Regions from separate parts of the Streptomyces panacea genome, predicted to be linked through region 4. Evidence: riboswitches for the same ligand, from Rfam matches in the RefSeq annotation. Region 4 holds a riboswitch; each other region holds the start of a gene.

Region 1 (7,301 bases), on a different contig from region 4:
GCTCGAAGCAGGTCAAGGGCAACGGTCACTTCGAGCTGGTCCAGGGCGCCGGCGGCTCGCTCAACGGCACCACCAGCTTCGAGCGCACCAACTACTTCGAGACCATGCCCACCCACCAGCTGGAGCTCGCCCTCTGGCTGGAGGCCGACCGCATGGGCTCGCTGCTCTCCTCCCTGGACGACGAGGGGATGGAGAACCAGCGCGACGTCGTGAAGAACGAACGCCGCCAGCGTTACGACAACGTGCCCTACGGCACCGCCTTCGAGCGCCTGACCGCGCTCTCCTACCCCGAGGGCCACCCGTACCACCACACCCCGATCGGCTCGATGGCCGACCTGGACGCGGCGACCCTCGACGACGCGCGGCAGTTCTTCCGTACGTACTACGCGCCGAACAACGCGGTGCTGTCGGTCGTCGGCGACATCGACCCCGAGCAGACGCTCGCCTGGGTCGAGAAGTACTTCGGCTCGATCCCCGGCCACGACGGCAAGCAGCCGCCGCGCGACGGCTCGCTGCCCGAGACCATCGGCGGGCAGCTCCGTGAGGAGATCCACGAGGACGTCCCGGCGCGCGCGCTGATGGCCGCCTACCGGCTGCCGCAGGACGGCACCCGCGAGGCCGACGCCGCCGACCTGGCGCTCACCGTCCTCGGCGGCGGCGAGTCCTCGCGTCTGCACAACCGCCTGGTGCGCCGCGACCGTACGGCCGTCGCCGCCGGATTCGGGCTGCTGCGTCTCGCCGGCGCGCCCTCGCTGGGCTGGCTGGACGTGAAGACGTCCGGCGGCGTCGAGGTCCCGCAGATCGAGGCCGCGGTCGACGAGGAGCTGGCCCGGTTCGCGGCCGAGGGCCCCACGGCCGAGGAAATGGAACGCGCCCAGGCCCAGTTGGAGCGCGAGTGGCTCGACCGGCTCGGTACGGTCGCGGGCCGCGCGGACGAACTGTGCCGGTACGCGGTGCTGTTCGGCGACCCGCAGCTGGCCCTGACCGCCGTCCAGCGGGTGCTGGACGTCACGGCCGACGAGGTGCGCGCGGTGGCCGAGGCCCGGCTGCGCCCGGACAACAGGGCGGTGCTGGTCTACGAGCCGACGACCGCCGACGACGAGGACGCCGCTTCCGACGAGATCACCGACGAGACCCTCGACCAGCACGAAAAGGCGGACCAGTGACCGACGCTGCCGTGACCATGGAGTTCCACCCGCAGCCGACGGCCGGAGAGGCCAGGCCCTGGGCGTTCCCCGCACCTGAGCGCGGCGCGCTGCCCAACGGCCTGACGGTGCTGCGCTGCCACCGCCCCGGCCAGCAGGTGGTGGCCGTCGAGATCTCCCTCGCCGCCCCGCTGGAGGCGGAGCCCGAGGGCCTGGACGGTATCGCCACGATCATGGCCCGCGCGCTGTCCGAGGGCACCGACAAGCACACCGCCGAGGAGTTCGCCGCCGAGCTGGAGCGCTGCGGCGCCACGCTCGACGCGCACGCCGACCACCCCGGCGTCCGGGTCTCCCTGGAGGTCCCGGTCTCCCGGCTGCCCAAGGCGCTCGGCCTGCTCGCCGACGCCCTGCGCGCGCCGCTGTTCTCCGAGAGCGAGGTCGGCCGGCTCGTCACGAACAGGCTGGACGAGATCCCGCACGAGCAGGCCAACCCGGCCCGCCGCGCGGCCAAGCAGCTCTCCAAGGAGCTGTTCCCGGCCACCTCGCGCATGTCGCGTCCGCGCCTGGGCACCGAGGAGACCGTCGGACGCATCGACGCGAAGGGCGTCCGCGCCTTCTACGACGCGCATGTCCGCCCCGCCACCGCCACCGCGGTGATCGTCGGCGACCTCACCGACGTCGATGTCGACGCGCTGCTCGCCGAGACCCTCGGCGACTGGACGGGCGACACCTCGGAGCCGCGCCCCGTGCCGCCGGTGACCGCCGACGACACCGGCCGGGTGGTGATCGTGGACCGGCCCGGAGCCGTCCAGACCCAGCTCCTGATCGGCCGCGTCGGTCCCGACCGGCACGACCGTGTCTGGCCGGCCCAGGTGCTCGGCACGTACTGCCTGGGCGGCACGCTCACCTCCCGGCTCGACCGGGTGCTGCGCGAGGAGAAGGGCTACACCTACGGCGTGCGGTCCTTCGCGCAGGTGCTGCGCTCCGACCCGCAGGGCACGGGCGCCTCCATGCTCGCCATCAGCGGCTCCGTGGACACCGAGTCGACCGGGCCCGCGCTGGACGACCTGTGGAAGGTCCTGCGTACGCTCGCGGCCGAAGGACTGACGGACGCCGAGCGTGAGACGGCCGTACAGAATCTGGTCGGGGTCGCGCCGCTGAAGTACGAGACGGCCGCGTCCGTCGCGGACACGCTCGCCGACCAGGTCGAGCAGCACCTCCCGGACGACTTCCAGGCGCAGCTGTACGCGCGCCTGGCCGAGACCGGCACGGTCGAGGCGACGGCCGCCGTCGTCAGCGCCTTCCCGGGCGACCGGCTCGTCACGGTGCTCGTCGGGGACGCCTCGGTGATCCGGGAGCCGATCGAGGCCCTGGGTATCGGCGAGGTGAAGGTCGTCACCGGCTGAGGCCGACGACGCCCCACGCGGCGACCGCGCGAAACGGATAAAGGGAACCCCGGTGACGAACCTGTCGCCGGGGTTCCCCGCTATGTCCGCATTCAGGAGGACGTTGCCTGAATGCCCTGTGGCGTGCGCTACAAAATGGCCTGTCCGTTTGGTGATTGAAAGATGACCCCTTTAGCGTCGGTCCGGCTGTCCGCCAGAGCCCGCCGCATCCGCGGCACCGGACAGCCATCGCCGAGTCCCCGTCAGGCGCGAGCCTGGGGAGCCGGGGACCCATTCACGTCCCTGGGGTGAATCGGGGGCCTTCGCGCAATCCGCGGAGGAGCCCGTAGGAGACCTTCCTGCTCCGAACCCGTCAGCTAACCCGGTAGGCGAGAAGGAAGGAAAGGACCAGCCACTTCATGGCGTTCACCCGTGCCCCCGGGAAGCACCGTGCCCCGAGCCGAATGACGCGCAGAAGCGCGAACATCGCCGGAGTCGCGACTCTCACAGCGGCCGGTGTCATCGGCACCCTCGCCTCCCCGGCGCTCGCCGCCGACGTGGAGGCGGCCGTCGCCCAGGACGCCGTCCCGGTCACCCCGGTCCGCGCCATCGTCATCGACACCTCGCTCGCCGCGAAGATCGACGCCCAGGCCGACGCGCAGCACCTGGCCGTCCGGAAGGCCGCGGAGGCGAAGGCGGAGGCCAAAGCCGCGGCCCGCGCCAAGGCCGAGGCGAAGCGCAAGGCGGCGGCCCGCGCCAAGGAGATCCGCGAGGAGAAGGAGCGCGCGACACGGGCCGCGGAGCGCGAGCGCCTCAACTCCTACCGACTCCCCGTCACCGGCTCACCGGTCACCACCGGCTATCGGACCGGCGGCGCGCTCTGGTCCTCCGGCAGCCACTCCGGCGTCGACTTCCGCGCGGCGTCCGGCACTTCGGTCGTGGCCGTCGGCGCGGGCACCGTCGTCGAGGCCGGCTGGGGCGGCGCGTACGGCAACAACGTCGTCATCCGCATGAACGACGGCACGTACACCCAGTACGGACACCTCTCCTCGATCGGCGTCTCCGTCGGCCAGAGCGTCACGCCGGGCGCGCGGATCGCGCTCTCGGGCTCGACCGGCAACTCGACCGGCCCACACCTGCACTTCGAGGCACGGACGAGCGCGGAGTACGGCTCCGACATCGACCCGGTCGCGTACCTGCGCGCGCACGGCGTCGGCGTCTGACGGCACGGACATCCACCTACGACGAAGGCCCCGGCGTCCCGCGCCGGGGCCTTCGTCGTACAGGTGCGGCTCAGACGGTCTCGGGAAGCTCGTCCAGTCCCTCGGCGACCAGCTTCGCCAGCCGGTCCAGCGCGGCGTCGGCGTCGTCCGCGTCGGAGAACAGGACGATCTCGTCGCCGCCCTGCGCGCCCAGTCCCAGCACGGCGAGCATCGACGCCGCGTTGACCGGGCTGCCGTCGGCCTTGGCGATCGTCACCGGAACGCCGGAGGCCGTGGCGGCGCGGACGAAGATGGAGGCGGGACGGGCGTGCAGGCCCTCGGCCCAGCCGACGTTGACGCGGCGCTCAGCCATGGTGTTGCCCTTCAAAGTCACAGTTGTTGTCTAGACCAGTGTCTCATGTGCCCCGTAACGGACCGGTGAGGCACCCCCAGACTGCCCCGGCCGGACAACCGCCGCTACCCGTGTGCGCGCCGTAGGCTCTCCCCATGACGCCGCCGTCGCAGCACGCCTACCCCGCTCACTGGGAAGCAGACGTGGTCCTGCGCGACGGGGGCACCGCCCGCGTCCGGCCCATCACCACCGACGACGCCGAGCGCCTGGTCAGCTTCTACGAACAGGTCTCGGACGAGTCGAAGTACTACCGCTTCTTCGCGCCCTACCCCCGGCTCTCCGACAAGGACGTCTACCGGTTCACCCACCACGACTACGTGGACCGGGTGGGCCTCGCCGTGACCGTCGGCGGCGAGTTCGTCGCCACCGTCCGCTACGACCGCATCGACAGCCGGGGCATGCCCGCGTCGGCCCCCGCCGACGAGGCGGAGGTCGCCTTCCTCGTCCAGGACGCGCACCAGGGGCGCGGGATCGCCTCCGCGCTCCTGGAACACATCGCCGCGGTGGCGCGCGAGCGCGGGATCCGGCGCTTCGCAGCGGAGGTGCTGCCCGCCAACAACAAGATGATCAAGGTGTTCCGGGACGCCGGGTTCACCCAGAAACGCAACTTCGAGGACGGCTCGGTCCGCCTCGTACTCGACCTCGAACCGACCGCCGAGTCCCTCGCCGTCCAGCGGGGCCGCGAGCAGCGCGCCGAGGCGCGCTCCGTCCAGCGGCTTCTCGGCCCGTCGTCCGTGGCCGTCGTCGGCGCCGGCCGCACGGCGGGCGGCGTGGGGCGGGCGGTGCTGCGCAATCTCCTCGACGGGGGCTTCACCGGGCGTACGTACGCGGTGAATCTGGCCCTGCCCCCGGAACTGGCCGAGATCGGGGGCGTCCCGGCCGTACGCTCCGTCGCGGAGATCCAGGAGCCCGTCGACCTCGCGATCGTCGCCGTCCCCGCCGAGCGGGTGCCCGAAGTCGTCGCCGACTGCGGCGAACACGGTGTCCAGGGCCTGGTCGTCCTGTCCGCCGGATACGCGGAGAGCGGGCCCACCGGGCGGGAGCGGCAGCGCGCACTGGTGCGGCAGGCGCGGTCGTACGGGATGCGGGTCATCGGGCCCAACGCGTTCGGCGTCATCAACACCTCACCACCCGTCCGGCTGAACGCCTCGCTCGCGCCCGAACCGCCCGACCGGGGGCGGATCGGCCTCTTCACCCAGTCGGGCGCGATCGGCATCGCGCTGCTCGCCGGGCTGGTCCGGCGCGGCGCGGGCCTGTCCACCTTCATCTCGGCGGGCAACCGCGCGGACGTGTCGGGCAACGACTTCCTCCAGTACTGGCACGACGACCCGGACACCGACGTCGTGCTGCTGTACCTCGAATCGATCGGCAACCCACGGAAGTTCACACGCCTGGCGAGGCGTACGGGGGCGGTGAAGCCCGTCGTCGTCGCGAAGGGCGCGCGGCACAGCGGCAGCGCGCCGCCGGGGCACGCGGTGCCGGTCACCCGCATCCCGGAAGCGACGGTCTCGGCGCTGCTCAGCCAGGCGGGGGTGATCCGCGTGGACACCGTCACGGAGCTGGTGGACGCGGGCGTCCTGCTCGCGACCCAGCCCCTGCCGGCGGGGCCGCACGTGGCGATCCTCGGCAACTCGGAGTCGCTCGGGCTCCTCACGTACGACGCCTGTCTGACGGAGGGCCTGCGCCCACTGCCCCCGCTCGACCTCACGACATCGGCCCGCCCGGAGGACTTCCGTACGGCGCTGGCCACGGCACTGGCGGACCCGGGCTGCGACGCGGTCGTCGTCACGGCGATCCCCTGGGTCGGCGAGAACGGCGCGAGGGAGTCGGGCGACGGCGAGGTCCTGGCGACGGCGCTGCGCGAGGCGGCCTCGATGTCGCCGGCGAAGCCGGTGGCGGTGGTCCACGTGGAGATCGGCGGCCTGGCGAAGGCACTCTCGGCGGCCACGACGACGGCCCCCCGCCCGGGCCCGATGCCGGGCGCCGCCGCTGCCGACGACGAGACGCCGGACAGACCGGCCGACAGCGGCCAGGTCCCCAGGACCCCGAACCCGGCCCCCACCCCCGAGACCCCGACCGCCCGGCCCGCGCCGGGACCCGGCCCCGTCGCCGGGCCGGGCCGTCAGCCGGCCGACGGCGCCGACCCCGCGTCCGACACCACCCCCGGCCGGATCCCCGCCTACCCCGCCGCCGAGCGTGCCGTGCGGGCGCTCAGCCAGGCCGTCACCTACGCGCAGTGGCGGCGGCAGGCCGCCGAGCCCGGCAAGGTGCCCGAGTACGACGACATCGACGAGAGCGGCGCCGCCGGGCTCATCGACCGGATGCTCGGCGCCGCGTCCCCCGACCCGCAGGGGCTGAGCCTCGGCGACGACGACACCCGCGAACTGCTCGGCCGGTACGGGATCGCCGTACGGCCCACCCTGCCCGCGCCCGGACCCGACGACGCCGTGGAGGCCGCCGCCCGGCTCGGCTACCCCGTCGCGCTCAAGACCACCGCCCCACATCTGCGCCACCGGGCCGACCTCGGCGGCGTACGCCTCGATCTCCCCGACGAGGCGCAGCTGCGGACGGCGTACCGCGAACTCACCGACCTGCTCGGCGAGCCCGCCGAGCTGCGGCCCGTCGTCCAGGCGATGGCACCGCGCGGGGTGGACACCGTCGTGCGCGCGGTCATCGACCCGGCGGCCGGCGCCGTGCTCTCGTTCGGGCTGGCGGGCGTGGCCTCCGAACTGCTGGGCGATGTGGCGCACCGGCTCGTCCCCGTCACCGACCGCGACGCCGCCGAACTGCTCCGCTCCATCCGCACCGCACCCCTCCTCTTCGGCTGGCGCGGCTCCGCGCCCGTCGACACCGCCGCACTCGAAGAGCTGCTGCTGCGGGTGTCCCGGCTCGTCGACGACCACCCGGAGATCGTCTCCGTCGCGCTCGAACCGGTGGTGGTCGCCACGACCGGCCTCTCCGTGCTCGGCGCGAGCGTCCGCCTCGCCCCACCACCGTCCCGCGACGACCTCGGACCCCGCCGCCTGCCCAGCTACTAGGCCCCCGCACGGTCCTGGCCATACATCCCGCCACCGTAGGATGGGGCCATGGCGAAGACCGGTACGACGACCCAGGGGCTGCGCACGGCGATCGAGCGCAGTGGCTACTACCCGGCTCT
Region 2 (7,301 bases), on a different contig from region 4:
CTGCCGCATCGGGTAGGCGAGCGCCACGATCAGCGAGCAGACGACGAGCACGAGGAAGGCCGCGCGTCCGGTGAGCCGGGAGCGGCGGGCCTGCCTGCGGGTCTGCGAGCGGTAGACGCGGGCGGCGGTCTGCTCGCCCAGGATCCTGATCTTGGTCGCGGTGGAGAACCGGTCCCGGTTCGCGGCCATGGTCCCGCCTCCCTGGAGGCCCGGCGGACCCCTCGTACCTCTGTACCGCCGTACTGCCTCTGTACGCGCGTACGTCCCCGGACACGGTACGGGACCGTGGCCGGGGACGGCCGTAGGACGGGCGGGGCAATGACCGGTGCCCCAGGGGCGGTCCCGGAAGGGTCAGCCCTGGGAGGGCAGTCCCTGGAGGGCCCGCTGGAGGGTCAGTCCTTGAAGCGGGGGAACGCGCTGCGGCCCGCGTACACCGCCGCGTCGTCGAGGATCTCCTCGATGCGCAGCAGCTGGTTGTACTTGGCGACGCGCTCGGAGCGGGCCGGGGCGCCGGTCTTGATCTGGCCGCAGTTGGTGGCGACGGCCAGGTCGGCGATCGTGACGTCCTCGGTCTCACCGGAACGGTGCGACATCATGCACTTGAAGCCGCTGCGCTGCGCCAGCTCGACGGCGTCCAGGGTCTCGGTCAGCGAACCGATCTGGTTGACCTTGACGAGCAGGGCGTTGGCCGAGCCCTCCTCGATGCCACGGGCCAGGCGCTCGGGGTTGGTGACGAAGAGGTCGTCGCCGACGATCTGGACCTTGGAGCCCAGCTTGTCGGTGAGGACCTTCCAGCCGGCCCAGTCGTCCTCGAAGAGCGGGTCCTCGATGGAGACGAGCGGGTACGAGGCGACGAGCTCCTCGTAGTACTCGGTCATCTCGGCGGCCGAGCGCGACTTGCCCTCGAACTCGTAGGAGCCGTCCTTGTAGAACTCCGAGGCCGCCACGTCGAGCGCGAGCGCGATGTCCTTGCCCGGGGCGTAGCCGGCTTCCTTGATGGCCACGAGGATCAGGTCGAGCGCGGCGCGGTTGGACTCCAGGTTCGGCGCGAAGCCGCCCTCGTCGCCGAGGCCGGTGGAGAGCCCCTTCTCCTTCAGGACCTTCTTCAGCGTGTGGTAGACCTCGGCACCCCAGCGCAGGGCCTCGGAGAACGACTCGGCGCCGATCGGCGCGATCATGAACTCCTGGATGTCCACGTTGGAGTCGGCGTGCGACCCGCCGTTGAGGATGTTCATCATCGGAACGGGCAGCAGGTGCGCGTTCGGGCCGCCGAGGTAGCGGAAGAGCGGCAGGTCCGAGGCCTCGGACGCGGCGTGCGCCACGGCCAGGGAGACACCGAGGATGGCGTTGGCGCCGAGCGAGGACTTGTCGGGCGTGGCGTCCAGGTCGAACATCGCCTGGTCGATCAGGCGCTGCTCGGTGGCGTCGTAACCGACGAGCTCCGGGCCGATCTGCTCGATGACGGCGAGGACCGCCTTCTCGACACCCTTGCCCTGGTAGCGGTTCTGGTCACCGTCGCGGAGCTCAAGGGCCTCGAACGCACCGGTGGACGCACCGGAGGGGACAGCAGCACGGCCGGTGCTGCCGTCGTCGAGGCCGACCTCGACCTCGACCGTTGGGTTGCCTCGGGAGTCAAGGATTTCCCGGGCTACGACGACGTCGATGGACGGCACGAGCATCTCCTTCTGGGATGTGACGCGTGGAGTGCAGAGCCTCGTTGGCCTTGCGGCATGAGCCTAACCGGCTCCCGGTCGGCGGTCGGCAGATGCCCGCCCGCTGGGACGAAAAGAGTCCTGAATGCCCGTTCAGCCGCGAATGTCCTGGGGTCCGGCCCGGCCCGGTCCAGCCCTGTCCGGTCCGGTCCGGCCCGAAGGCGGTGGCGGCCGGGCGGGGCCGAGCCCCGGCACGGCGCGTCCGGGGGGAGTGAGGCGCGCCGTGCCGGGGCTCGGGCAGGGAAGGGTCAGCTCAGGTGGAGCTGCTGACCCGGGAAGATCTCGTCGGCGTTCTCGACGATGCCCTTGTTCAGATCGAAGAGCTTCTTCCAGCCACCTTCGACCTTCTTGGTGTCGGCGATCTTGGAGAGCGTGTCGCCGGCCTTGACCTTGTACTCGCCGTCGCCCTTCTTGACCGGGCCGCGCGTCTCACCGCGCGAGGCGGACTGCTCCTGCGCGGCGCGCGGGGCGGACTCCTGCTTCGGAGCGGCCTTCGGGGCGGCCTTGGGAGCGGCCTTGGGGGCCTGCTCCTGGGCCTGCTGGCCGGAGTCGTCGGAGCCGGCGTTGTTCGCGGCGTTGGACAGGCCGACGCCACAGCTCGGCCAGGCACCCTTGCCCTGGCCCGCCAGGACCTTCTCGGCGACCTGTATCTGCTGGGACTTCGAGGCCTGGTCGGCGCTGGACGCGAAGGCGCTGCCGCCGTACGCGGCCCAGGTGGAGGAGGAGAACTGGAGGCCGCCGTAGTAACCGTTGCCGGTGTTGATCGACCAGTTGCCGCCGGACTCGCACTGGGCGACGGCGTCCCACTCGGAGGTGGTGGCCGCGGAGGCGGAGGTGGCGCCGATCAGCGGGACCGCGACAGCGGCACCGGTGATGCCGGCGAGCGTGGCGTAACGGACGGCCTTGGACGGGCGGCGGTGCTTGGCCCTGCCGGACTTGCTGGAAAACAGCATGCGAGATCTCCTCACCGACGCCTACGAGGTGAGCTGTCGGGTTCGGGCCAAGTGAGTTGCCCGGCCGTGTGACCCGGGAACGCCTTCACGTCCCCCTGCACACGACTGCACCCCGAGCCGGCCGTACTGACCGGCACTTACCTTTGGGTCCCCCGCTCCTGCCTTCGGCGCTTGACGCGACGACTACTCCCCCCGACCGACGGCAGGATTCGGCGTGACGGTCGACGGTGCCCGCGGTGCGAGCGGTTCAGACCGTAAACACAGACATCCCGGATGTTCAAAGGAGGAACATCCGGGATGATTCGCCCATCCCGTCCCGGGGAAACCCCTGTTTACGCAGGTCGGGACGGAGGCGGGGCGACGTGCCGGTCAGACCGCATCAGTTGGGGCGAAGAGACCCTTGTCTCACTTGCCCAGATACGGACATAGACCGTTTAACTACCCCTACTTCGCGGCCAGATCGAGACTCTGGCCCGGCAGGATCAGGTCGGCGTCGGAGCCCACGACCTCGCGGTTCGCCTTGTAGAGCGCGGACCAGCCGCCCTCCACCTTCTGCTCGTCGGCGATGGCCCACAGGTTGTCGCCGGCGCGGACGGTGTACGAGCCGTCGGCGGCGGTGTCGCCGTCGCGTGCCGAACCGTCACTCCGCGAGGCATGACGACCGCCGTCGCGCGCTTCGTCCGACGTGCCCGCTTCGGCCGTTCCATCCGATTCGCCCGATCCGTCCGAGGCGTCGGCCGACGTGCCCGCCTCGGGTGCCGCCTCGCCGCGGTGCTTGCCCTGGCCGCCGCCGGCCTCGGTAGCGGCGTCCGTGCTCGACTCCGTGCCCGGCCCCCCAGTGCCGGGCTCCTGGGCCTCCGAGGCGGAGTCACGGCCGAACTGACCGGACGCGGGCGTCGACTCGGGAGCGGCGGGCAGGACGGCCGTCTCGCTCGGCTCGGGCTCCGCGGGCGCCTTGGACTTCTGGGCGGCGTCGGAGGAGTCACCGGAGGGCTCGCCGTCCGGAGCCGTACCGGCGTCCGCCGTGAGCCCGGTGACCAGCGCGCAGGTCGGCCACGCGGTCGGCCCCTGCGCGTCGAGGATCTTCTCGGCGACGGCTATCTGCTGGCTGCGGCTGGCCTGGTCGGCGGTGGGCGCGTACGCCGTACCGCCGAAGTCGGACCAGGTCTCCTGGGAGATCTGGAGCCCGCCATAGAACCCGTTGCCGAGGTCGGCGCTCCACATGCCGCCGCTCTCGCACTCGGCGACGCGGTCCCAGGTGGTGGCGTCGGCCGCGCTGGCGCCGGTCGCGCCGAGCAGCGGAATGGCGATCGCCGAGCCTGTCACCCCTGCCGCGACGACGAGGGCGGGGGCTTGACGGGGCCGACGGTGCCGGCCGTTCCCGGAGCGCATGCGGTTGCCTTCCGTGAGACTGCTGAAACGTGAATCCCGAACACGTGACTGCTGAGACGGTCGTGAACGTAGCCGTACTCCAAGGTCTGTCACAAGTCGATGCAGCGGAGATCACGTGAAAGTCACAGTGTTGACGATCCGTCAGTCACGCACCGCTGTGAACTGCACCGGGAGCGTGCGCAGTCCACGCATGATGAGCCCCCCACGCCACCGCAAATCGGATGGATCGACCGCAAGTCGCAAGTCGGGCAAGCGGGTCAGAAGCGTACCGAGGGCGGCCTGCCCCTCCAGCCGGGCGAGCGGTGCGCCGAGGCAGTAGTGGATGCCGTGGCCGTATCCGAGGTGTTTGTTGTCACTCCGCGACAGGTCGAGCCGGTCCGGATCGTCGAACCGTTCCGGGTCGCGGTCGGCGGCGGCGAGTACGACGAGGACGGGGTCGCCCACCGCGACGTTCTGCCCGCCGAGTCGCACGGGCTCGGTGGCGTAGCGCCAGGTGGCGAGCTCCACCGGCCCGTCGTAGCGCAGCAGTTCCTCGATCCCGGTCGCGAGCAGCCCCGTCTCGCCCGCGTCGAGCGAACGCTGGAGCCGCTCACGCTGATCAGGGTTGCGGAGCAGGGCGTACACCCCGTTACCCACCAGATTCACGGTCGTCTCGAACCCCGCGAAGAGCAGGATGAACGCCATCGCGGCGGCCTCGTTCTCGGTGAGGTGCTCGCCGTCGTCGCTCGCCCGGATCAGACCGGAGATCAGGTCGTCGCCGGGGTCGTCCCTCTTACGGTGGATGAGCTCGGCGAGATAGCCCCGCATCTTCTTCACGGACCGCGCGACCCCGCCCCGCGGCCCGCCGCCGTGCCGGATCATCATCCCGGCCCAGTCGCGGAAGTCGTCCTGGTCCTCGCGCGGGACGCCGAGCAGATCGCAGATCGCGTAGATGGGCAGCGGGAAGGCGAAGTCGTGGATGAGGTCGGCCTCCCCCTTCGCGGCGAAGGCGTCGATCAGCCCGTCCGTCAACTCCTGCACGCGGGGAGCGAATTCGGCCACCCGGCGAGGCGTGAACGCCTGCGACACGAGCCTCCGCAGCCGGGTGTGGTCGGGCGGATCGATGTTCAGCAGATGCGTCATCAACTCCGCGCCCCGCTCCCCCGGGATCCCCGTCTTCCCCTTGGCGTGCGCCTGCTCGGCATGGTGCACGGGATTCTTCGACAGCCGCGGATCGGCGAGCGCCCGCTTGGCGTCCACGTACCGCGTCACGAGCCACGCGTCGACCCCACTCGGCAACCGGGTCCGGTGCACGGGCGCGTGCTCGCGCAGCCAGGCGTAGGCGGGGTAGGGGTCGGTGGCGAACTCCCAGGTGAAGAGTTCGGGGGCGGGGGGTGGCGGCGTGGCAGCGGGGTCGTGCATGGGCCTGACAGTAACCGGCCGCTCTCCATGCGCCTTCAGGGATCCCGGCGCCAAGGTCACCGACCACCCGAGTGATCACCGCACGCGCCGCTCGGCGCCGGGGGTCGGTGTCCGTGCCGGTGTTGGGGGTGGTGGTGGTGACGACGGTGTCGGGCTCGTCGCTCTCACGGACCTTGCTGGTGCCGTCGTCAACCACAGCGAGATAGACGCAACGGTTCGCCTCGCCGTTGATCGTGAACTTCTACCAGGGGAGGGCAGACACGTGCACTCCCTTTCTCAGGCGAATCGGCGGTGGTCTGGCCAACTCGTCATGCGGGGAAGGGTATTGAACGCCACTGAGACTTCACAAGGGCAGCGCCGTGACCGTTCAACGGTCGAAGTCCAGGCCGCGTGCCTCCGCCCAGGCCGCGCCGAAGAAGTACGACCGCACAGAGTGGTGGTACAGCGCGTCGTCGGCGTATTGCGCACAGACCATTCGCGCCGCCTCCGCCGCCCGTCCCGCGGGTACGGGAACCCCTGCGACCTCTACCAGCATTCCGCGACCCCCACAGCCGAGCGCCATTCCCGAACATGCACGGCCACAGCACTCGCGTGCGCGGTCCTCCTCGGCCGCCGCCCGCCGGCGCTCCGGACCTCCAGACGGAGCGCGTCTGCTACGGCGCTGGGGTGTCGGTACCTGCCTCGGCAAAGTGGTCGCGCTCGCCCGCCTTGACCGGTCCGCCGGAGGGGCGTGCGACGGGGAGACGAACCGGCCGAGCTGGCCGCTACCCGTCTGAACCGCGCCGCTCCGCCGCGCGGATCGTGTCGCGGTAGGTGCGGGCCGCCGCGCGGAGGGCGGATTCGGGGTCGATGCCCGCGGCGTCCGCGCGGGCGGCCAGGGCGAGGAGGTCGTAGCCGATGCCCTCGCCCTGGGGGAGCGGGACGTCCAAGGGTGCGGCGGCGACGCGGGAGGTGAGTTTGGCGGCCAGGGCGAGGGCCGGCTGGGCCAGGGGGACGCCGTCCGTGATCGAGTCGCGCTGTTTCTCCACCGCCTTGGTGCGCAGCCAGTGCGCGTGGACGTCGGCCGGGGTCTCGGCCGTCTCGTCGCCGAAGACGTGGGGGTGGCGGTGGATCAGCTTCTCGACGATCGTGGCCGCGACGTCGTCCACCGAGAACGGCTCGTCCTCCTCCTCCGCGATACGGGCGTGGAAGACCACCTGGAGCAGGACGTCGCCCAGTTCCTCGCGCAGTTCGTCGCGGTCGCCGCTCTCGATCGCCTCGACCAGTTCGTACGACTCCTCGATGGCGTACTTGGCGAGGCCCTCGTGCGTCTGGGTGGACGACCACGGGCATTCGGCGCGGATCCGGTCCATGACCTGGACGAGGTCCAGGAGGCGGGCGCCCGGGAGGTCGTAGGAGCCGGGGAGCAGTTCCAGGTCGGGCATCTGGACGCGGCCCGAGCCCGCGAGGCGGGAGAGGCCGTCGGTGAGGGCCTGGTCGCCCTCGCCGGAGGGCAGGACCACGACCGTACGGCCGCCGGCGCAGGCGTCGACCAGCTCCCGCGCGGTGGGCGCGGAGCGTTCGACGGTGACGCCGGCCTCGCGCAGATACGGCAGCTGGGGGTGCGCGGGGTCCGCGCACAGGACCTGGTCGGCCTCGCGCAGCGTCTGCCAGGCGGGCCAGGACAGCACGCCCGGCGCGACCCGGTGGCTGACGGTGAGCAGGACGATACGGCCGGGGGCGACGGCGGGTTCTTCGGTCACCCGGAGCAACCTACCCTCGGGCCCCGGCCTCGTCTCACGCGCCCGTCGGGGCCTGCTCCGGCGGGGCTTCCTTCGTGACCTGGGTGAGCCACGGCGTCTTC
Region 3 (7,301 bases), on a different contig from region 4:
TTCGCGGATCTCCTCCGGCCGTACAGGGCGTCACCACGATTCTTCCCCGTACGGCTCCGCTCAGCAGCTCACGGAACGGAACTCGTTACCGTTCGGCCCACAGGGCACCCGGCACGGCACCCCGCGCGGCACCCCACAGACCCGGCCCGGCGGCACCCGCCGTGAACCGCGCCGCGTCCCAGCCCCCGCCCAGCGCGGGAGCCAGCCAGTCGCCCGCACGCGCACGGAACAGCGCCGGGGCCAGCGCGCCCGAGCCGTCCGGTACGGCCCCGAGCAGCGGGGCACCCGCCACACCCGGCAGGTCGGCCAGATTGCAGCGCGCCGCCAGATCCGGCACGGCGGGCCAGCTGCCGATCACCACCCCCAGCGCTTCGATCCCGCGGGTGAGCAGCGCCTCGGCCGTCAGCGCTGTCGCGTTGAGCGTGCCGAGCCCGGCGGGCGCCACCACCAGCACCGGGGCGGCGAGCAGCCGCGCGGCGTCCGCGAGCGTGCCGCCCTCGTGGTCGAAACGCACCAGCAGGCCGCCCGCACCCTCGACCAGCACCAGGTCGTACTCGGTCGCCAGCTTCGCGGCCGTCTCCGCGATCTCCTCGGGCCGCACGGGCGTCGCACCGGCTCGCCGGGCCGCTGTCGCGGGCGCCAACGGCTCCGGATAACGGGCCAGTTCGACCGTCGTGACGCCGCCCGCCAGACGGATCACCTCATCCACGTCGCCCGACTCGCCGGGCGCGACACCGGTCTGCGCGGGCTTCAGCACCGCGACCGTACGGCCCCGGGACAGCGCCACCGCGGCGACGGCCGACGTGACGACCGTCTTGCCGATCTCCGTCCCCGTCCCGGAGACGATCAGTACACCCATCTCAGCCCTCCCGCGCCGCCGCCGCCACCGCGCGGCAGATCCGGGCCAGGTCGTCGTCGTCCGTCACGTACGGCGGCATCGTGTAGACGAGGTCGCGGAACGGCCGCAGCCACACCCCTTCGCGTACCGCCGCGCGTGTCGCCGCGGCCATGTCGACCTCCCGGTCCAGCTGTACGACGCCGATCGCGCCGAGGACGCGCACGTACTTCACCCCGGGCAGTGACGCCGTGTCGGCGAGGCCGTCACGCAGCCCCGCCCCGATCCGTTTGACCTCGCCCCGCCAGTCCTGGGCCAGCAGCAGGTCGATCGAGGCGCACGCCACGGCCGACGCCAGTGGATTGCCCATGAAGGTGGGGCCGTGGGCGAGGACGGGCACCTCGCCGCGCGAGATACCCGTCGCCACCGCCGATGTGCACAGGGTCGCCGCCATCGTGAGATAGCCGCCGGTCAGCGCCTTGCCCACACACATCACATCGGGAGAGACGCCCGCGTGCTCCGCCGCGAAGAGAGCGCCGGTGCGGCCGAAGCCCGTCGCGATCTCGTCGAGGATCAGCAGTACGCCGTACTCGTCACAGGCCTCGCGCAGCACCCGCACGTACTCGGGGGAGTGGAAGCGCATGCCGCCCGCGCCCTGCACCACCGGCTCCACGATCACGGCGGCCAGTTCGTCGGCATGACGGGCGACGAGGGCGCGCAGATGGTCCGCGTACGTCTCGTCGTACGCCTCGAAGCCGGCCGGCGGCGCGTCCGCGAAGATCTGGCGCGGCAGCACCCCCGACCAGAGCCCGTGCATACCGCCCTCGGGGTCGCACACCGACATGGGCTGCCAGGTGTCCCCGTGGTAGCCGCCGCGCCAGGTCAGCAGCCGCTGCTTGGCCGGGCGGCCCAGCGAACGCCAGTACTGGAGGCACATCTTGACGGCGACCTCCACCGACACCGAACCGGAGTCGGCGAGGAAGACGTGCTGGAGCGGTTCGGGGGTGATCTCCACGAGCCGGGCCGCCAGCCGGACGGCCGGCTCATGGGTGAGCCCGCCGAACATCACATGGCTCATCCGGGCGAGCTGGTCGTGCGCCGCCTCGTTGAGGACCGGGTGGTTGTAGCCGTGGACCGCCGACCACCAGGACGACATGCCGTCGACCAACTCACGCTGCCCGTGCGCCGGTTCGGCGAGCCGGAGCCGTACACCGGAGGCGGACTCCACCACCAGCGGGTCCGTGCGGCCGGGCATCGGGCCGTACGGATGCCAGACATGCGCCCGGTCCAGCGCGAGCAGCTCGCCCGGACCGAGCGAGCCCCGCGGCGGGGTGTCAGGCATTGGGCGCCAGATCCGTACCGGCACCGCGCCGCCGGACGGTCACCAGGTCGGTACGTACGGACGCCGCTTCCGCCGGGGCCGGCTCGGCCACCGGCTCGGCGCCGTCCGCCGGGGAACCGCACGCGCTCGCGCAGCCGCCGCCCCGGTGTCCGGGCAGCGTCGTCGTGTCCGCGCCCTCCACCTCGAACCCGGCGTCCGCGATCATGTCCAGGTCCGCCTTGCCCTCCTGGCCCTCACTGGTGAGGTAGTCGCCGAGGAAGATCGAGTTGACCAGGTGCAGCGCGAGCGGCTGCATCGTCCGCAGGTGCACCTCACGCCCGCCCGCCAGCCTGACCTCCACGTCGGGGCAGACGAACCGCACCATCGCCAGGATGCGCAGCGCCCGCTGCGGAGTCAGGTTCCACTCCTCGGCCAGCGGTGTGCCCTCGAAGGGGATGAGGAAGTTGACCGGCACCGAGTCGGGGTCCAGCTCGCGCAGCGCGAAGACCACGTCCACCAGGTCGGCGTCGCTCTCGCCCATGCCCGCGATCAGCCCGGAACAGGCCGACAGGCCCGCGCCCTGCGCGTGCCGCACCGTCTCCACCCGGTCCGCGTAGGTGTGGGTGGTGGTGATGTCGCCGTACGTGGACTCGGAGGTGTTGAGGTTGTGGTTGTACGCGTCGGCGCCCGCCGCCTTCAGCCGCTCCGCCTGACCGTCCGAGAGCAGCCCGAGACAGGCGCACACCTCGACGTCCGCGTTCTGTTCCTTGATCGCGCCGATGGTCTGCGAGACGCGGTCGACGTCCCGGTCCGTCGGTCCCCGGCCGCTCGCGACCAGACAGACCCGCTTCGCGCCGCCGGCCACTCCGGCCGCGGCGGCCTTGGACGCCTCGTCGGGCTTCAGCCAGGTGTACTTGAGGATCTCGGCCTTGGACCCGAGCCGCTGCGAGCAGTACGAGCAGTCCTCGGGGCAGAGCCCGGACTTCAGGTTGACCAGGTAGTTGAGCTTGACCCGCCGCCCGAACCACTGGCGGCGCACCTTCCCGGCCGCGGCCACCACTTCGAGCAGTTCGTCGTCGGAGGTCGTCAGCACGGCGAGCGCTTCTTCGCGCGACGGCAGCTCGCGCCGAAGGCCCTTCTCCACCAGTGTGTTCAGCAGGTCCATGGCGCCGATCCTGGCCTACGGCGGGCCTCCGGGCCAAGGATGAAACCCACAAGACAGGTGCATTCAGGTGTGTGTATGACCACACCTTGAGCCCGCCCGTCGGCGGTTAGGGTCTGTGGGCTGCCTACAAAAGGACCCGAGCCGTGCCAACCGAGCCGCCCGTGCCGAGCACGCCGTCCCCTTCGACGCCGCCGGACCCGTTCGGCTGGATCGACGACGAGGCGCTCCGGCGCGAACGGTCCGGTCTCGTCCGTACGCTACGGCCCCGCCCCGCCGACTCCGCGCTGCTGGATCTCGCCGGCAACGACTATCTGGGGCTCACGCACCACCCGGTGACGACGGACGCGGCGGCCGACGCGGCGCGCCGCTGGGGCGCGGGCGCCACCGGCTCGCGCCTGGTCACCGGAAGCACCGCCCTGCACGCCGAACTGGAGCGTGAGCTGGCCGACTTCTGCGGTTTCGAGGCCGCTCTCGTCCTGTCGTCCGGGTACGCCGCGAACCTCGCCGCCCTCACCGCGCTGACCGCGCGCGGCTCGCTCGTCGTGTCGGACGCGGCCAACCACGCCTCCATCGTGGACGGTTGCCGGCTCTCGCGCGCCGAGACCGTGGTCGTACCCCACGCGGACCCGGAGGCCGTGGACAAGGCGCTCGGAGCGCACGGGGGTGTGCGGGCCCTGGCCGTCAGCGACTCGGTGTTCTCGGTGGACGGCGACGCGGCGCCGCTCGCGCGGCTGGGCGAGGTGTGCCGTACGCGGGGCGCCGCCCTGCTCGTGGACGACGCGCACGGTCTCGGGGTGCTCGGCGACGGCGGCCGGGGCGCCGTACACGCGGCGGGTCTGGCCGGCGACCCGGGTACGGTCGCCACGGTCACGCTCTCCAAGTCGCTGGGCAGCCAGGGCGGCGCGGTCCTCGGGCCGGCCCGGGTCATCGACCAACTCGTCAACACGGCACGGTCGTTCATCTTCGACACCGGCCTCGCCCCGGCCGCCGCCGGTGCCGCGCTCGCGAGCCTGCGGCTGCTGCGCGGGGACCCGTCGCTGGCGGTACGGGCACGGGCGGTGGCGCTCGCGCTGCACCGCGGGCTGACCGGGGCGGGGCTGACCGCCGTACGCCCGGACGCGGCTGTCGTCTCCGTCCGGGCGCCGTCCCCGGGGGCGGCCGTGCGGTGGGCCGCCGACTGCCGGGCGGCGGGTCTGGTGGTGGGCTGCTTCCGGCCGCCGTCGGTGCCGGACGGGATCTCCCGGATCAGGCTCACGGCCCGCGCGGACCTGACCGGCGTTCAGGTCGAGGCGGCGCTGGCGACGATCGTCGCGACCGCGCCCGCCGGGGCCGTGACACCGGCCGCCTGAGCACGCGCGGACCTCCCCGCGGACGGGGCCGCGAACAGGGCCGCCGACTTCCCCGCGGACGGCCCGCGGACTTCCCCGCGCGCGCCGTCGCCTGTCGGTCGCCGGGGCCGGAAACTTGAGTCCGCTCAAATACGGTCTCGCGTAGCAGGGTTCACCGCTTAGAGCGACAGAGGGGGCCATATCCCGGCGGATCGCCCGTGCGTCGGGTGTCGTTGGTGGCAGTGTGGCGCGAAGCGCAATCCGGGGACGTACTCGCGGGCATCAGCCATAGGTCGGTCTGCGTCCCGGTGGGAAAGGGACAGCGTCGCCATGGCAGACCATCAGGAAGCATCCGTCACCCTGCCGAGCGATCCGGCCTCGGTACCGGAGGCACGCAGATACGTCGCCCGTGTTCTCGCCGAATGGGGCCTGCCGGGTGACGCGGACACCGCCGAAACGGTTCGCCTGATCATCTCGGAGCTCGCGACCAACGCCGTACAGCACACGTTCGGCAGGTCGCCGACCTTCACGGTCGACCTCACCCTGGAGCGCGACGAGCGACTGCGCCTCGGAGTCACCGACAGCCACCCGCGGTGGCCGCAGCGGCTCCCGGCCGCCGTCCAGCAGGACAACGGCCGCGGCATGGTCATCATCCGGGCGCTGACCGCCGAGTACGGCGGCGGACTGTCCGTCACACCCACCGCGGACGGCGGCAAGACGGTCTGGATCACCCTGCCCTGGACGGCCCGGACCCAGGACGACCAGGCCCGGGGCTGAGCGGCCCGGGGCCGACGGGGCGTCAGCCGACCCGGCCGTACCAGACGCTCCGTGACCAGATGCGCTGGAGCCGCACCACCTGGCCGCTCTTCGGCGAATGCCACATCTTGCCGCCGCCGGCGTAGATCCCGACGTGGTAGACGCTGTTCCCGGAGTGGAAGAACACCAGGTCGCCCTGTTCGCGGCTGGAGGCCGCGATGTGCCGCGTCCGGTTGTACTGCTCCTGAGCGGTACGCGGGAGCGCCTTGCCGGCCTTCTTGTACGAGAAGAGCGTCAGACCCGAACAGTCGAACCGGTGTGGACCCGACGCCCCGTACATGTACGGCGCGCCCTTCTTGGAGGCGGCCACATCCAGCGCCCTGGTGGCGACGGGCTGGGCGTGGGCCTCCGACACGGCGCCGGGCGCCAGCATCGTGCCGCCCACGGCGGCGAGGAGGGCCGATGCGGTACCGGCCCGGGAGAGCAGCGACGGGACATGCGTCTGCGCGGACATGCGGAACCCTTCGTCAGCCGCCTGTGAAGGATGACCTGTCGGGTTCGGACTGGCGAAGACGCCCGGCCGCGTGAGCGGCTTCACCCCGAGGAGCGGTCCATGGTCGGACCGCCCCGAACTGCTCGGGTCCTCCACTCCTGCCGATCCACTCGTGTCGACCAGTCATCCGGAGCGGCGGCAGGACTCGGCGTCCACCCGGACCGCCCCGCCGAGGTGGCGGGGGCTTGTCGTCACACGGATCTTGACGCGGCCTCAGCGCGATTCCGCGTTGAAACGACCTTGTGTGACTCTCATCACGTATGACCCATTGGGGTTGGTATGGCCGATTCGGTGAACGGCTCATCCGACCGCTCACGCGCTGTACCTGCGACGCAGCGAGACGTTACGGCCGGACGGCCGATCGCCCGTCGCAAGTTGCCGGCCCGGCCGCTTCGGGCGGGTCGATACGCCGAACGGGCAGCCAAATGCCCTACGGGCGCGTCGGAACGGGCGTGTCCGCGCGGGACGGCGGGTCGCCGGTCCGTATCGCGTCGCGCCGCCGTGTCGGTGTCATGTCACCTCAAGTCGCCGGTCCGGGCGGCATGGTGACGCGTCCGGCCCTGCGCTCCCCGTCGAGCATCCGGAGCGTACGGTCCAGGGTCGGTGTGTGCAGCTCCGTCTCGCCCCGCGCGTGCATCAGCGTCAGCGCGTCGCGCAGTTCGGCCGCTCGGGCCACCAGGGCCTGTGCGGCCCGCAGTGCGCCGTACGTGTCGTCGGCGCGCGACGGGTTGATCCGGCCCACCAGGTCGACGACCCGGAGGTAGCTGTCGACGAAGTCGCCCTCGGCGCGGGTCAGCGCGGGCAGCGGCGGCAGTTCCGGTGGCAGCATCGGGCGCTCACCCGGGGGAGTTGAAGCCGAGGGATGCCCTGCGGTCCCGCGCGACCTGGTCCACCAGGCCGTACTCCATGGCGCCCGTCGCGTCGAAGATGGTGTCCCGGTCGATGTCGGAGTCGACCCGCTCGGCGCTCTGACCGGTGTGCCGCACCAGCATCCGTGCCATCAGGGCCCGCAGCCGCAGCAACTCCTCGGCGTGGATGGCGAGATCGGACGGCTGGCCGCGCACGGGCTCCTCGATTCCCGGCTGCTGGAGGACGACGCGCGCGCCGGGCAGTGCCATCCGCTTGCCCGGCGCCCCCGAGGCCAGCAGGACGGCGGCGGTCGACACCGCCTGGCCGAGACAGGTGGTCGTCACGTCGCAGCCGACGACCTGCATCGTGTCGTAGATGGCGGACATGGCGCTCAGCGAGCCGCCGGGGGAGTTGATGTAGAGCGCGATGTCCTGGTCGGGCGCCGCGTATTCGAGATGCAGCAGCTGCGCGATCACGTCGTTCGCCGAGGTCTC
Region 4 (7,301 bases):
GACGATCTCCGCGAGGCTCACCGCGCCGTAACCGACCTCCGCGAAGAGCTCGCGGCCCTCGCGCAGCAGAGCCCGCCTGGTCTGCTCCCGCTGCCGGGCCCGGGTGCCCCGCTCCTGCGGCATCGCGTTCCTCCCCGTTTGACATGCCATTGGTATGCGAATAGCGTCGTTCGCGTACCAATGGTATGCGAAAGGATCTGTCATGGAGCTGACCAGCTTCTATCCCGTGATCGCCACCACGCGGCTCCAGGAATCCCATGACTTCTACACCCGGCTGCTGGGCTTCGAGACGACGTTCGAGGCCGACTGGTACGTGAGCCTGCGGCGGCCGGGCGCCGTCCCGTACGAGCTCGCGCTCCTCGATCCCACCCACCCGTCGGTGCCCGATGGGTACGGTAAGCCCGTTCAGGGGCTGCTCCTCAACTTCGAGGTGGCGGACGTGGACGCGGAGTGGAAGCGGCTCGTCGACGGCGAGGGGCTGACCCCCGTACTCGAACTGCGCAGTGAGGATTTCGGGCAGCGGCACTTCATCGTGGCCGGCCCCGACGGGGTGCTGATCGACTTCATCACGCCGATCGAGCCGACGGGGGAGTACGCCGAGCAGTACGTCGGCGCGGGCGCGGCCTGAGCCCGTACGACGCGCGAAGGCTCCGACCGGAACAGGTGACCGGTCGGAGCCTTCGAAGTGTGAGTGGTCGGGTCAGCTCTGCGGCGGGCGCTCGTCGCCCGGCGTGGACCGGTCCTGGGAGCCCAGCTGTTCGTTGAGCTTCTGCTGGGCCGTGTCGACCTGGCTCTTGTACTTGTTGCCGGTCTTCCGGTCGACGGCGTCACCAGCCTTGTCGACGCCCTTGCGCACAGTGTCCTCGCGGCCCTTGACCATTCCCTTGAGCTTGTCGAGCATCGACATGACTCGTCCTCCCTTGTGGGGTTCACCTCCCAGCATCGGGGCGTGTGCCGTATCCCGCATCCGGGCGGTGACAAAGGGCATGGAACGGTTGGTAAGCGGCCCATTTCGATGCGATCTCCGGGCAAAGACCGGACCCCGAGGCTGCGCTCCAGCCCCGGGAGTCGCACTCTTGACCGTATGAGTGACACACCGATCGTCGTGCACCGGCCGTCCGGGACGGGCGGCCGGCGGGTCACTGTCCGCGGCCGGATCATGGGACTCGCGCACAACGACGACCATCTGGTCGAATTCCTCCGGCTCGCCGGACTGCCCGACGCCTGGGAACTGCTCGACGACCCCTCCTGGGTGGAGTGGCAGGGCGGGCTGCCCCACGAGTACGGCGCCGAGTGATCGGCGCCGCCCGGACGGCGACCGCTCAGGTCAGCTGCCGCTGCTCCGCCACGATCGGCGTCAGCTGCGTGAGCGTGTCGATCCGCCAGTCCGCCGCCGCGACGACGTCCGGATCGTCCGCAGACAGATAGCCCCAGTGCCCGCGCCGCAGATGCGCCGCGCGCAGGCCGGCCCGCTGGGCGGGGAACAGGTCGTGCATGGGGTGGTCGCCGACGTACAGAATCCGTTCCGGCGCGGTGTCCGCCGCCTCCACGACGCGGGCGAAGAACTCCCCCGAGGGCTTGGCGACACCCCACTCGCCGGACGTGACGACCAGATCGGCCGGCAGATCGAGGCCCCGCAGCAGCTCACCGGCCTTGACCGTCTGGTTGCCGGCGACGATGACGCGTACGCCGAGCTGGTGCAGAGCGGCCAGGGCGGGCCGTACGTCGGGGTAGAGGTCGGACTCGTCCAGGTGCTCGCCCCGGCCCGCGGCCTCTCTGGCCCGGTACGCCTCGCCGACATCTATGTCCGGCTTGATGAGGTGCAGGGCGTCGGCGTTGTCCCTGCTCTGGGTGGTGACGGCGCCGACCAGCGCGGAGATGGTGTGGCGGGGGATGCCGAGCCAATCGGCCCAGGAGGCCCAGTAGCGGTCGTCCCGGACGAGAGTCTCGCCGACGTCGAAAACGATGGTTTCGATCACCGGGGTAAGCGTAGGGGCTGAAGGGCTCCGGACGGTGGCGGTACGAGGTCGTGGGGGACACGCTCTGCCGATTGTCAGTGGCTGGCCGTAGCCTTACGCCATGTCAGCTTCCTCTGATGCCAGCGTTCCCGTCCGTCCCGCCGCCGTGGTCAACACGGAGATCCGTGCCCTGTGGGCGCGCGCGGGCCGGGCGCTGTCCACCGCCGAGCAGGAGGAGTATCAGCGGCTGCTGGTCGAGTGGGCCGCGGCGGTCCGGGCCGATGTGGTGGAGGCGGCTTAGGCCGATCGGGGCCCCCGACACTCCCTGGCCGGGTAAATGGAAATGATCTTGGTCCGGATGGCGTAGTGTTGCATTCAACGGCGCGGGGTGGAGCAGCTCGGTAGCTCGCTGGGCTCATAACCCAGAGGTCGCAGGTTCAAATCCTGTCCCCGCTACTGGAAAAAGACGAAGGCCCGGATCCACTGGATCCGGGCCTTCGTCGTGCTCTCGTGATCCCGTGCCCAGCCGCGTCCGGGCGCCGGATCACGCTTGACCTTTACGCAACGTCAAGATTTAGCGTTTCGGTCATGGAGTGGTCGATCCAGGACATCGCGAAGAAGGCCGGCACGACGAGCCGCACGCTCAGGCACTACGGCGAGCTGGGGCTGCTGGACCCGAGCCGGGTCGGCGGCAACGGATACCGCTACTACGACCAGGACGCCCTCGTCCGGTTGCAGCGGATCCTGCTGCTGCGTGAACTCGGTCTCGGCCTGCCCGCGATCGCCGAGATCCTCGACGGCCAACAGGACACGGCCGCCGCCCTGCGCACCCATCTCGCGCTGCTCGAACAGGAGCGTGCGCGCGTGGGACGTCTGATCGCGTCGGTGCGGACCACTCTCCACAGGACCGAGAGGGGAGAACAGCTCATGGCCGAGGAAATTCTCGACGGCTTCGATCACACCCGCTACGAGCGCGAGGTGACCGAGCGGTGGGGCCGGGACGCGTACGCGAAGGCGGACCGCTGGTGGCGCTCGCTGAACGAGAGCGAGCGCCGGGAGTTCATGGACCTGCACGAGAACATCGCCCGCGACTGGGGCCGGGCCAGGAAGGACGGTCTCGCCGCCGACAGCGACGAGGCGCAGGCCATCGCCGCCCGGCACTGCGACTGGCTGTCGAGCACCACGAGCCCTTCCAGGTCGTATGTCATCGGAGTCGGCGCGATGTACGTCGACGACCCGCGCTTCGGCCGTAACTACGACAAGTACGCGGAAGGCGCGGCCGTCCTCGTACGGGACGCGATGAAGGTGTACGCCGAGCGCCACCTCACCGACTGACGGCCCGCCCCCGGGCTGACTTCCCGGCCGGGCTCCGGTCACCGCACCGGCCCACCGGTAGCCCAGTCGGTCGACGGCGGGTAGCCCCCCGGCGCGTAAGGGGCCAGCCTGGGAAGGGCGCGGCACCGTCCGCAGCCGTCGACGGACCGGGCAGGAGACACAGGTGGGGCAGAGAGACAGCGGAGACGACGGGACGGCGGGCGGCGGCGGGAGCGACGGCCGCCGTCCCGCCGACGGGGCTGTCCGCCGTCCCGGCCTGTCCACCAGGCTCCGCGGCCTCGGCGACAACGCCCGGCGCGGGATCCGGCGCGGCGTCCGCCGCGGCTTCCGGCGCGCCGACCCCGACTCCCGCTCCGGCTGGACGGGCGCCAACCCGGCCGACTCCCACGCCCCGAGTTCGATCCCGCCGAGCTTCGACCCGGACGACCCCACCTGGGAGGGCTTTCCCTCCGCCGACCGGCACCCCCCGGGTTTCGGTCCCGGCGATCCCCGTCCCGCCAGACGGGGGCGCGGCCGGCACGCCGCCCGGTCGGCGCATCCGGTCGTGGCGATCCTGCCCTTCCTGATCCTCGTGGCGGGGATCATCATGGATCAGGCGACCCCGACCGCGATCACCGCTTCCCCGCTCTTCGCGGCGGCGCCGCTGGTCGCGGCCCCGTTCTTCTCGTTCGCGCGCACGCTCGTCATCGGCCTCCTGTCCCTGGCCGCCGTGCTCGGACTGCACTTCTTCAACGACACGGTCGACGAGGTCGCGACGATCACCGAATCGCTGACCGTCTTCACCGTCTCCGTCCTCGCGCTGGCCATCAACGGTGTCGTACGCCGGAGCGGTGAGCGCCTGGCGTCGGCGCGCGTCATCGCCGAGGCCGCCCAGCGGGCCGTCCTGCCGACGCCCGCCTCCCGGATCGGCGGGCTGCACATCGCCGCGCGCTACGAGGCCGCGGAGGAGGGGGCGTTCATCGGCGGCGACCTGTTCGCCGTCCAGGACACGGAGTACGGGGTACGGCTGGTTGTCGGCGACGTACGCGGCAAGGGCATGGCCGCCGTCGAGACCGTGGCCGTCGTCATCGGCGCCTTCCGCGAGGCCGCCGAGCAGGAGCGGTCGCTCGAAGGGGTCGCGCAGCGGCTGGAGCGGGCGCTGGCGCGCGAGGGCACGCGGCGCGACGGGATCGATCTGTTCGAGGGTTTCACCACCGCCGTACTCGCCGAGATCCCGCACGCCGAGGGCATGGTGCGCGTGGTCAACCGGGGGCACCCGGAGCCGCTGCTGCTCGCGGACGACGGCGGACTGACCGTGCTGGCCCCCGCCGATCCGGCGCTGCCGCTCGGGATGGGCGAGCTGGGTTCCTGGCCGGACCGCGCGGACGAGATCCCGTACCGGGCCGGGGCGACGCTGCTCCTCTACACGGACGGGCTCACCGAGGCGCGCAACACGGCGGGCGTCTTCTACAACCCGCGCGAACGGCTCGCGGGACGGATCTTCCCCGGCCCCGACGAGATGCTCGACGCGATCGTCGGGGACGTACGGCTGCACACCGGCGGCGGCAGTACGGACGACATGGCGCTGCTGGCCGTCAGCAGGCCCACCGAGCGGCAGCCGGAGCGGCGCCGGACGATGCCCGTCGTGCCGTGACGGCGTCGCTTCCCGTATCTCCTCCGTCTCTTCGCGATCCCTTCGCCGTGTGTCGTCATCTCGCCCGGCACGCTGCGTAGTTGGGGCGCACCACTCCGCATAATATTTGACGCACCGTCAGTTCGAGTGTGTGATCGCACACGGTCGGAGGGGCGATCGACTCGCCCGATTCCACCCGCTTGTGTCCCGGTTGGTCCGGGCCGGGCCCGCTAACGATCACCCGGAACAGCTTGGAATAAGCCCCGGTCGTCTATTAACGTTCGATAACGCAGCGCGGTTGTCCCAGCCGTCGAAAGAGACGGCACCGTGCGCACGCGCCGAATTCCGCAAGGAAACCGGGGAACCACCAATTGGGGTGAATCGGGCGTCTCTTGCTGCCTCGTGCGGCCAAGAACGCTCGTAGGAGACCTTCCTGCTCCGAACCCGTCAGCTAACCCGGTAGGCGAGAAGGAAGGAAAGGAGAGCGCCCCAGTGGCGTCCAACAGGCCTGCCCCCGAAGCCTCAGCCCCGGTCCATTTCGGTCCCGGGAGCCGGTTCGCCGGTACCGATCGCGCCGACGACGAGGCGACCAGGGACTGGGAGGAGTGGAATCCCACCGCGGACTCCATCCGTCCCGTACGCGGCAAGCACCGTGTCGCCAAGCAGCGCAACGCTCTCGCCCGCAGCTCCACGGTCCTCGGAGTGGGCGTCATCGCGGCGGTCGGCGCGGGAGGCATCGCCTCCGCGCAGGACAAGCCCGCGGTCTCGATATCACTTCCCGACGCGCTCTCGGACAGTTTCCCCGACGCCAAGTCTCTTCCCGGTGTCGGGTCTTTCATGTCCGACGGCGACAAGAAGAGCGACGAGACCCCCTCCCCGCTCACCACCGCGGGCCTCACCGCCGCGGACGCCCAGCAGGGCACCACCGACTCCGGCGAGGCGCTGCGCGCCCGCATCCTCCAGCAGGCGGAGCAGCAGCAGGCCGAGGCCGACGCCGCCCAGAAGGCGAGCGCCGAGACGGCCGCCGCCGAGACGGCCGCGGCCGAGGCGAAGAAGCAGCAGACCGAGGCCGAGGCGAAGGCCGCCGAGGAGAAGCGCAAGGCGAGGGAAGCGGCCGAGCGCAAGGCCGAGAAGGAGCGCCTGGAGAAGCTGGCCGCCAGCTTCTCGCTCCCCACCTCCTCGTACACGCTCACCTCCACCTACGGCCAGACCGGCTCCATGTGGTCCTCCGGCCAGCACACCGGCCTGGACTTCGCCGCCCCCACGGGCACGCCCGCCAAGGCCGTCCACAGCGCGACCGTCAAGTCGGCCGGCTGGTCGGGGTCGTACGGCTACCGCGTGGTGCTGGAGCTCGGCGACGGTACGGAGATCTGGTACGCCCACCTGTCCTCGATGACCGTCAGCGCCGGCCAGAAGGTCAACACCGGCGAGACGGTCGGACGCGTGGGAGCCACCGGCAACGTCACCGGCCCGCACCTGCACCTTGAGGTGCACACCGCGGGCGGCAGCGGGATCGACCCGCTGAGCTGGCTCCGCAGCAAGGGACTCACGCCCTAAGTGCCCTAAGCGCCCTGGGTGTTCTAGTTCCGATACGGGTTGTAGCCGCCGTAGTCGATGTACGGCGGCGGAGTCCACACCCGCCCCGTCGCCCGCGCCGCGTAAGCCAGCGCGGGCGACGCCATTTCCCGGCGCTGCCACATGTGGTGCAGCAGTTCCTGCTCGCGCTCGGCGAAGTCCCGGCCCGCGTCGCCGCGCCCCGCCCGGTGGCGCAGGAACGCGAGGGCGGTCGCGAACGCCTGGTACTCGCCGACCGTACGGGCCGCCGACGGCCCGTACGTACGGCCCGCCACATCGCGCGCCATCGAGCGCGCCCGCATCGAGGACAGCGCCAGCGGCTCGGTCTCGGCGAGCCAGCCGGCTGCCGCGTACGCCGGCAACTCGGCCGACACCGTGCGCAGTTCACGCTGCCGGCTCCAGATCGCCAGCCAGGTGAGCAGGGCGAAGGCGGGGACCATGAAGGCCGCGTACACCGCGTAGAAGCCGTACGGGCCGAACAGTGACGTGGAGCCGTTCCACAGGGCGTGCACGCCCATGGCCAGCACGAGGCCGAGCACCGGCGCCAGCCGGCGGCTCACCCGCAGGCGGCGGGGGGCGACGGCGGCGATGCCGAAGCCGATGCCCGTCAGGACCGTGAACAGCGGATGCGCGAACGGCGACATCACGACCCGTACGAAGAAGGTCGCCGCGGTCACGGACGCGAGGCCCGAGTTGCCGATCTGCTGGTCCTCGCCGAAGGCGTTGCCGAGATAGAGGATGTTCTCGGTGAAGGCGAAGCCGGTCGCGGTGAAGCCGGCGACGACGACTCCGTCGACGAGACCGGTGAACGACTTCCGGCG

What was found. A riboswitch is a leader RNA that binds a small molecule or an ion and turns the genes downstream of it on or off. The one in region 4 is predicted to bind cyclic di-AMP.
Positions count from the first base shown of each region.
Region 1: it holds a riboswitch for cyclic di-AMP, as region 4 does, so the genes downstream of both, P3L51_RS06200 (M23 family metallopeptidase) here and P3L51_RS21490 (M23 family metallopeptidase) in region 4, are expected to answer to the same signal.
Region 2: it holds a riboswitch for cyclic di-AMP, as region 4 does, so the genes downstream of both, P3L51_RS06565 (transglycosylase family protein) here and P3L51_RS21490 (M23 family metallopeptidase) in region 4, are expected to answer to the same signal.
Region 3: it holds a riboswitch for cyclic di-AMP, as region 4 does, so the genes downstream of both, P3L51_RS25715 (C40 family peptidase) here and P3L51_RS21490 (M23 family metallopeptidase) in region 4, are expected to answer to the same signal.

Region 1 covers NZ_JARJHW010000015.1:10,873-18,173, reverse strand. The annotation lists gene P3L51_RS06210 (M16 family metallopeptidase) at 1-1,166, shown strand, start outside; gene P3L51_RS06205 (M16 family metallopeptidase) at 1,184-2,551, shown strand; cyclic di-AMP (ydaO/yuaA leader) riboswitch at 2,771-2,936, shown strand; gene P3L51_RS06200 (M23 family metallopeptidase) at 2,950-3,753, shown strand; gene P3L51_RS06195 (HPr family phosphocarrier protein) at 3,824-4,105, opposite strand; gene P3L51_RS06190 (bifunctional acetate--CoA ligase family protein/GNAT family N-acetyltransferase) at 4,240-7,182, shown strand; gene P3L51_RS06185 (DUF5998 family protein) at 7,231-7,301, shown strand, end outside.
Region 2 covers NZ_JARJHW010000016.1:37,729-45,029, reverse strand. The annotation lists gene P3L51_RS06575 (FtsB family cell division protein) at 1-189, opposite strand, end outside; gene eno (phosphopyruvate hydratase) at 393-1,679, opposite strand; gene P3L51_RS06565 (transglycosylase family protein) at 1,961-2,665, opposite strand; cyclic di-AMP (ydaO/yuaA leader) riboswitch at 2,669-2,845, opposite strand; gene P3L51_RS06560 (transglycosylase family protein) at 3,110-4,057, opposite strand; gene P3L51_RS06555 (cytochrome P450 family protein) at 4,199-5,458, opposite strand; gene P3L51_RS06550 (nucleoside triphosphate pyrophosphohydrolase) at 6,223-7,200, opposite strand; gene P3L51_RS06545 (SurA N-terminal domain-containing protein) at 7,235-7,301, opposite strand, start outside.
Region 3 covers NZ_JARJHW010000131.1:11,007-18,307, reverse strand. The annotation lists gene bioD (dethiobiotin synthase) at 86-859, opposite strand; gene P3L51_RS25735 (adenosylmethionine--8-amino-7-oxononanoate transaminase) at 861-2,177, opposite strand; gene bioB (biotin synthase BioB) at 2,170-3,321, opposite strand; gene P3L51_RS25725 (8-amino-7-oxononanoate synthase) at 3,465-4,670, shown strand; gene P3L51_RS25720 (ATP-binding protein) at 4,980-5,426, shown strand; gene P3L51_RS25715 (C40 family peptidase) at 5,449-5,919, opposite strand; cyclic di-AMP (ydaO/yuaA leader) riboswitch at 5,923-6,089, opposite strand; gene P3L51_RS25710 (hypothetical protein) at 6,479-6,787, opposite strand; gene P3L51_RS25705 (ATP-dependent Clp protease proteolytic subunit) at 6,795-7,301, opposite strand, start outside.
Region 4 covers NZ_JARJHW010000092.1:16,716-24,016, reverse strand. The annotation lists gene P3L51_RS21535 (TetR/AcrR family transcriptional regulator) at 1-123, opposite strand, end outside; gene P3L51_RS21530 (VOC family protein) at 203-628, shown strand; gene P3L51_RS21525 (antitoxin) at 701-907, opposite strand; gene P3L51_RS21520 (hypothetical protein) at 1,085-1,297, shown strand; gene P3L51_RS21515 (HAD family hydrolase) at 1,323-1,979, opposite strand; gene P3L51_RS21510 (hypothetical protein) at 2,080-2,259, shown strand; tRNA gene P3L51_RS21505 (tRNA-Met) at 2,341-2,414, shown strand; gene P3L51_RS21500 (MerR family transcriptional regulator) at 2,547-3,293, shown strand; gene P3L51_RS21495 (PP2C family protein-serine/threonine phosphatase) at 3,838-4,926, shown strand; cyclic di-AMP (ydaO/yuaA leader) riboswitch at 5,232-5,386, shown strand; gene P3L51_RS21490 (M23 family metallopeptidase) at 5,398-6,462, shown strand; gene P3L51_RS21485 (PrsW family intramembrane metalloprotease) at 6,486-7,301, opposite strand, start outside.